2 regions of the Weizmannia sp. FSL W8-0676 genome follow, and region 2 is predicted to be linked to the other one. Evidence: predicted binding sites of a transcription regulator. Region 2 holds the regulator's gene; the other holds the start of a gene.
The links. The regulator NrdR, encoded in region 2, represses ribonucleotide reductase genes. The targets are predictions, from matches to a motif close to AACACNATATATNGTGTT.
Positions count from the first base shown of each region.

Region 1: a site for NrdR is predicted at 1,828-1,845, ahead of NST20_RS08835 (vitamin B12-dependent ribonucleotide reductase). Genes of this name have one in related genera too.

Region 1 covers NZ_CP151954.1:1,799,134-1,802,642, forward strand. The annotation lists gene NST20_RS08835 (vitamin B12-dependent ribonucleotide reductase) at 1-1,735, opposite strand, end outside; gene NST20_RS08840 (biotin/lipoate A/B protein ligase family protein) at 2,081-2,917, opposite strand; gene NST20_RS08845 (rhodanese-like domain-containing protein) at 3,164-3,509, shown strand, end outside.
Region 2 covers NZ_CP151954.1:2,065,383-2,068,891, reverse strand. The annotation lists gene NST20_RS10225 (glyceraldehyde-3-phosphate dehydrogenase) at 1-993, shown strand, start outside; partial or broken gene NST20_RS10220 (GNAT family N-acetyltransferase) at 1,076-1,579, shown strand; gene nrdR (transcriptional regulator NrdR) at 1,785-2,243, shown strand; gene NST20_RS10210 (replication initiation and membrane attachment family protein) at 2,258-3,509, shown strand, end outside.

The DNA of each region.
Region 1 (3,509 bases), 270 kb from region 2:
CAAACACTTTGTCGACAAGTTTGTTGCCTTCTTCGGATCCGTATTCTTTTTCCATATAAATGAGAAGGTCGGCTAAGCCCATAACGCCAAGGCCGACACGCCGTTCCCCGAGCGCCTGTTTTTTGTTTTCTTTCAGGAAGTACGGGGTCGCGTCAATGACATTGTCCTGCATGCGGACGCCGGTATGGACGGTTTGTTTCAATTGATCCCAGCGCACTTCTTTCGTTTCTTTGTCGACCATTTTTGCAAGATTGACCGCTGCGAGGTTGCAGACGGAATAGGGCGCGAGCGGTTGCTCTCCGCAAGGATTCGTTGCGACGACTTTCTGGCCGTATGCTTTTGCGTTTGTCATGTCGTTGGCGTTGTCGATAAAGAAGACGCCCGGTTCCGCCGAGTAAGTCGCGCAGATGTTAATCAAATTCCAAAGTTCTTTTGCTTTGATTTTGCGGTAGACGCGCACTTTGCGGCCGAGTTTTTCCCATTCGCGCACATCGCCGATTTTATGCCATTCTTCATTATATATGCGCATTTCTTCTTCGCTGTAATTTTCCACATCCGGAAATTTCAGTTCGAATTCCGCGTCTTGTTCAACTGCTTCCATAAATTCTTTTGTGAGGCAGACGGAAATATTGGCGCCGGTTAAAAATTCCGGATTATGGACGGTGTAATGCCCGCCTGTTGCCAGTTTTTCTTCCGCCTCTTTCATGACTTCGTCCGTAAAGCCGCCCTGTCCCGGAATATGTTTGTAGTTCACAATCCCATGGTACATTTGCCTTTCCATTTCGGAAAGCGGCGTGAATTTCAATTTGTCGTGGGCTAGCTTGCGGATCCACTCATCGTTCGTATTTTCGATCAGGAAACGCAAAATCTGCGGATTCTGCATTTTCGAAATGATAAATTCGACAATGTCCGGATGCCAGACAGCCAGCATGATCATTTGTGCTCCCCTGCGACTGCCGCCCTGTTCGACCAGGTGCGTGAGTTTGGCGATGTCATCGAGCCATGAGACAGAGCCGCTTGATTTGCCGTTGACGCCCCTTGCCAGCGTATTGCGCGGGCGCAGCGTCGAACCGTTTGTCCCAACCCCGCCGCCGCGGCTCATAATTTCCATCACTTGTTTGCGGTGTTCGGAAATGCCTTCCCGCGAATCCGGTACAAACGGCATCACATAACAATTAAAATAAGTAACTTCCGTTTCCGACCCTGCGCCGTAGAGGACGCGGCCTGCCGGGATGAAGTTTAAGTTTACCAGTTCATTGTAAAACTTCCCAAACCATTCTTTCCGTTTCTCTTCTGTTTTTTCCACTGCCGCTAAGCCGGTTGCATTCCGTTTTGCGATTTGTTCGTAGTAGACTTCAAGCGGCTTCTCAATGATATCAAGCGGCCTTTTGATGACCCCTGTTTCTCTTTCATCCGGGTGTTCCAGCGCCTGGCGGTAATCTTCTTCAATTAAGACTTCCGCTTCATTTTTTTCCCAGTCGATTTCTTTGATGACGCCGAGCCCCCTGGCCGGAAATTTCGGGTCTTCTTTAATCGTGAGGACAACAAAATCGCCCTTGCCCAATGTGACTTTTTCCGTGTCTTTAAACGCGTATCTGTCAATCATGACAAGCCTTGAAACGCCTTTGTACGTGATGTTCATATCCGGTGTAATCGGATGGACCTGCGGAAATAAGCGGATATCTTCGTTCAGCTTCTCCACATCCCATAATTTTTCTGTCGAAGCAACAGACATAACGACAACTCCTTCTCTATTTCTCCATGCAAATTCTCTGGTGGTTCTGCCTCCTTTAAAATAGCACACCGCAGGCAAAAATTGCAAGCAAAAACACTAGATATTGTATTGATATTTTGTTTTTATATACTATATATTGTAGTTAGGTCAAACCTCTTTCTTTTTGTCAAATAAAAAAAAGAATAAGACATGCTGAAAATGCGAGAAATCCCCCGAAAAAGCAGGCAAATCCGGGCATAACGAAAAAATTTGCCGCTTGCATCAAAAAAGCAGCCATAAAAAGCGCGGCACAAAAGGAAATAGCGAAAAAGCATGCCTCTGGCCGCTAAAAAAACAAATGTTCATTTATCTCTTAAAATTCCATTCATCCGACCTGTACCGCCTGTCTGCCAGTTCTTCCACATACGCCTGTTGCGCCGGCGTCAAGGTGTACGGTTCCAGCCGGATGCCGAGCCCTTCTTCAAACCCCTTATGGAAAGCCTCTTTTGCTTCCCCGTATGTGACGGGAACGGTGCGTAGTTCATTGATTGCAACCGCCTTCTGCTTAAAACTCCGCTGCATTCTTTCCCTCACCCTGTCACTCGGATATTTAAACAGGCTGAACAGCTTCTCCTCATCCATATCGAGCAAAATCGAGCCGTGCTGCAAAATGACGCCTTTCTGCCGCGTCTGCGCGCTGCCGGCGACTTTTCTCCCTTCCACGACCAGTTCGTACCAGCTCGGCGTATCAAAACAAACCGAAGAATGCGGGGATCTTAGCGCCTCCCGTTCTGCTTCCGTCCGCGGCACCGCAAAATACGCCTCAAGGCCGAGCGCACGAAATCCCCTGACAAGCCCTTCCGAAATCACACGGTAGGCTTCCGTGACCGTTTTCGGCATATCCGGATGCGCTTCCGATACGATCACGCTGTAGGTCAGCTCGTGCTCGTGCAAAACAGCCCTTCCCCCTGTCGGACGCCGGACAAAGCCGAGCCCGTATCGTTTTACCGCTTCGAGATCGATTTCCTGTTTTGCCCGCTGGAAATACCCGATTGAAAGGGTGGCCGGATCCCAGCCGTAAAAGCGGATGGCGGGCGGGATCTCCCCTTTGCTGTGCCAGTCGAGCAGGGCCTCATCCAGCGCCATGTTAAAAAACGGCGGACAGTGGCCTGAATCTACAAACAACCAGGTTTCTTTTCCCATATGAACCCCTCTTCTTAAAAATATCACTTTACCAGTTTACCAAAAAACGACGAAAAACGGCAAAGCCCCGCTCACGTTTGTGCCGGTTTTTCCGCTAACATTAAAAACTCAAGGGCTACAGGCTTTTCAGGCGGAAAAACTGAAAAAATAGCGGTGACATGGCTTTCTGAAAAAAAGATTTTGATTCAGAAGCGCAACACGAATATAATAGTAGATAGCGCATCAGGTAAGAAAGGGGGCATGCAGATGTCACAATCGTGGTACACAGTCATCATTGTTATTGTTGCGGTAGCGGCGTATACACTCGCCAGATACTACCGGCAGAAAAAAATCCTGAAAAGCTTGACGGAAGAAGAATTCAAGGCGGGTTACCGCAAAGCGCAGCTCATTGATGTGCGCGAACCGAATGAATTTGCAAACGGACATATTTTAGGCGCCCGCAATATTCCGCTGTCTCAGCTGAAAATGAGATTAAAAGAGATCCGGACCGATAAACCGGTTTATTTATATTGCCAGAACGGGACGCGCACCGGGCGCGCCGCTGAAATGCTTTATAAAAACGGCTGCCGCGACCTTTACCAGTTGAAAGGCG
Region 2 (3,509 bases):
ATGGTTTTCAGAAAAGCCATGATGGATGACACTTTAAATATTGTGGCGGTGAATGCCTGCTATCCGGCGGAAACACTGGCACATTTGATTAAATATGACACCATCCACGGCGTATTTCCGGGGGAAGTGGAAGCGGAAGAGGGAGAGGAAGCACTCATTGTAAACGGCAAACGCATCCGGCTTTTGGCGGAGCGTGATCCGGCCCGGCTGCCATGGGGGAAAATGGATATCGATGTGGTGATTGAAGCAACGGGAAAATTTAATGCGAGGGAAAAAGCCGCGCTCCATCTCCAGGCAGGCGCGAAAAAAGTGCTGCTGACAGCACCCGGAAAGAATGAGGATGCCACCATTGTTTTAGGGGTAAATGAAAACGTTTTAGATATCGAACGGCATCATATTATCTCGAACGCTTCCTGCACCACAAACTGCCTGGCGCCGGTCGCGAAAGTGCTTGATGAACAATTCGGGATTGTAAACGGCCTAATGACAACGGTCCATTCTTATACGAATGACCAGAACAATACCGACAATCCGCATAAAGATTTAAGGCGTGCCCGGGCCTGTGCCGAATCGATCATTCCGACGACAACCGGGGCGGCAAAAGCGTTAGGCCTTGTCCTCCCGCAGCTGAAAGGGAAACTGCACGGCATGGCGCTGCGCGTTCCGACCCCTGATGTATCACTGGTGGACCTTGTCGTCGATTTGAAAAAAGAAGTGACGGCAGACGAAGTGAACGATGCATTTAAGGCGGCGGCGAAAGGTTCGCTGAAAGGCATTTTGGACTATACAGAAGTGCCGCTCGTTTCTTCCGATTATACGACAAATCCGTATTCGGCCATTGTCGACGGCTTGTCCACGATGGTCATGGAAGGGCGCAAAGTCAAGGTACTGGCCTGGTACGATAATGAATGGGGCTATTCTTGCCGTGTCGTACAACTGGCGCAGCTCGTCGCAGAAAAAATGGAAGAGACCGGAAAAATCAATATTGCCTGACACGAACGGAGCAGAACCAGCCTGCTCCGTTTCCTTTATCGGGTAATTGTTGAAAACGGCTGGAACAGGGAGCCTAAACGCTGTTGGCCAATAGATGAATGATTTAATCGCTTTCCGGGCGCTGCTTGTTCCGCCTGTTGATGAAGAACACCTCGGGATTGATATCGGATTATCCGGCAGTGAATTGGCAAAAGTCATCTATCAGGAAATTTCCGTTGTGCTGCCGGCGTATCGCGGCAATCGTCTGCAAAAAATACTCGCCGGTGTGATTATGGAAGAACTCGGGAAGGAAGACCATTCCTTCCGCTATATTTGCTGTACGGTCGCGCCCTTTAACATGCCCAGTTTGAAAGATAAATTTGCACAGGGCATGCAAATTGCAGCCCTGACCGAAAAATATGGCGGCCTTACGCGCTATGTATTCGTGAAAGATCTGTACGAACCGGTTCCGCCAGCCTGCCGGGAGGTCACCCCAATCCCGATGAATGACTTCAGCGCGCAAAAAGAAAAACTTGCCGCCGGCTTTCGGGGAATTAAAATGGAAGAAAAGGAAAACAGGCTGTGGATCCACTACGGCCGGAAGTAAAAAATGGCGGTTCATAAAACGTCAGGGATCCTTTATGGCGGCGGAAGGAAGCCCGAGGCCGGCATTCGGTGCCGCAACAGGTACAGAAGCTTTCCAAAAACGTGCGGGGTGATTTTTCATCCCGTTTTTCTAATGGCAATCTGTTGTCTATTCGCCTTCTTTTATATATGATGGTAATAAGAATGTATCAGAACGGGGGGTTCATATGAAATGTCCGTCTTGCCATAGCAACAATACGCGTGTGATCGATTCAAGGCCGGTGGACGAAGGCCGTTCCATCCGCAGAAGGCGTGAATGCGAAGACTGCTCTTACCGCTTCACCACGTTTGAAAAAGTGGAAGAAACCCCGCTCATTGTCGTGAAAAAAGACGGCAACCGCGAAGAATTTAACCGTGAGAAAATTTTGCGCGGGCTGATTAAAGCGTGTGAAAAACGGCCTGTGTCGCTGGACCAGCTTGAAAAAATCTCCATGGAGATCGAAAAAGAAATCCGCAGGCAAGGATATACAGAAGTCAGTTCCACCCTGATCGGGGAAATGGTCATGGACAGGCTGTCAAAAGTGGATGAAGTGGCCTATGTCCGCTTTGCTTCCGTTTACCGCCAGTTTAAAGATTTGAATGTTTTTCTCGATGAACTGAAAGAACTGCTCAACAAGAATGCTTAAACGGAGTGCCTTTTATGAAACAGATATGGAATGAAATACAGCCGGTTGACCGTTACCGCGCATCGTCGAACGGCCTGCTCCAGGATTATGATCAAAAGGTCATTTCGCTCCTGTACCAGCCGTTAATCGGGCCGCAATGTTACAGCCTGTATATGACACTGTGGAATGAAGTGGAAGTCGGCCGGCTCTGGTCTGAAGACTGGAACCATTACCATCTGATGAGCTTTTTGTCCATGAATCTGTCCGAAATTTACGAAGCCCGGCTGAAACTTGAAGGCATCGGGCTTTTGAAAACATATATGAAACAAACGGACGACATCCGCATGTTTATATACGAACTGCAGCCGCCCCTGTCCCCGGAACAGTTTTTTAACGACGGTTTGTTAAATGTTTTCCTGTACCGGCAGCTCGGCAGGACACATTTCCTGCGGTTGAAAAACTTCTTTTCCGACCGTGCCGTAGAACCGGGCGAGTACCGGGACATCACCCGCTCATTCCAGGATGTGTATGCCGCAAAAATCGGCCCCGAAGTGCTGAATGACGCAGAAGCGCAGCAACTCAGCCGGCTGGAGGAAAACCGCCGCTATATCGAAAAAAACGCCGCCCCGGTCATTAAAATCGAAAACACCCATTTCAATTTTGACCTTTTATATGCAAACTTGCGTGACGACCTGATTCCGCTGCGCGCCATCACGCCGGAAGTAAGGGAAGCGATTGTCAAGCTTTCATTTTTATACGGTTTAAATGAACTAGACATGAAGAAAATTTTACTCCAGGCATTGACGGCGGACTTGGAAATCCGGGTGGAGGATTTGCGGAAAATCGCGCGCAGCTGGTTCCAGATTGAGCATCATGATGAACTGCCGCGCCTTGTTGACCGCTTCCAGCCAGAAACGGATGCGAAAGAACAAAAAGAGCCGGAAAACGATGAGGAGAAATTCCTCCGCTACCTGGAAACGACCTCTCCACGGCAAATGCTCATCGATTTTTCAGGCGGCAGCGAACCGGCGAAAGCAGATCTTGCCGCCATTGAAGAAGTCATGTTTGCCCAGCAGCTTCCCCTCGGGGTTGTAAATGTATTGATCCAATATGTTTTATTTAAAACCGATATGAAACTGTCGAAAAATTATTTGGAAAAAGTGGCCTCCCACTGGGCGCGCAAAAAACTGAAAACCGCTAAGGAAGCGATGGCGTTTGCCAAAAAAGAAGATCGCCAGTACAAACAATGGCTGAACAATAAAGAGAAAAACGGCACCGGACGGAGAA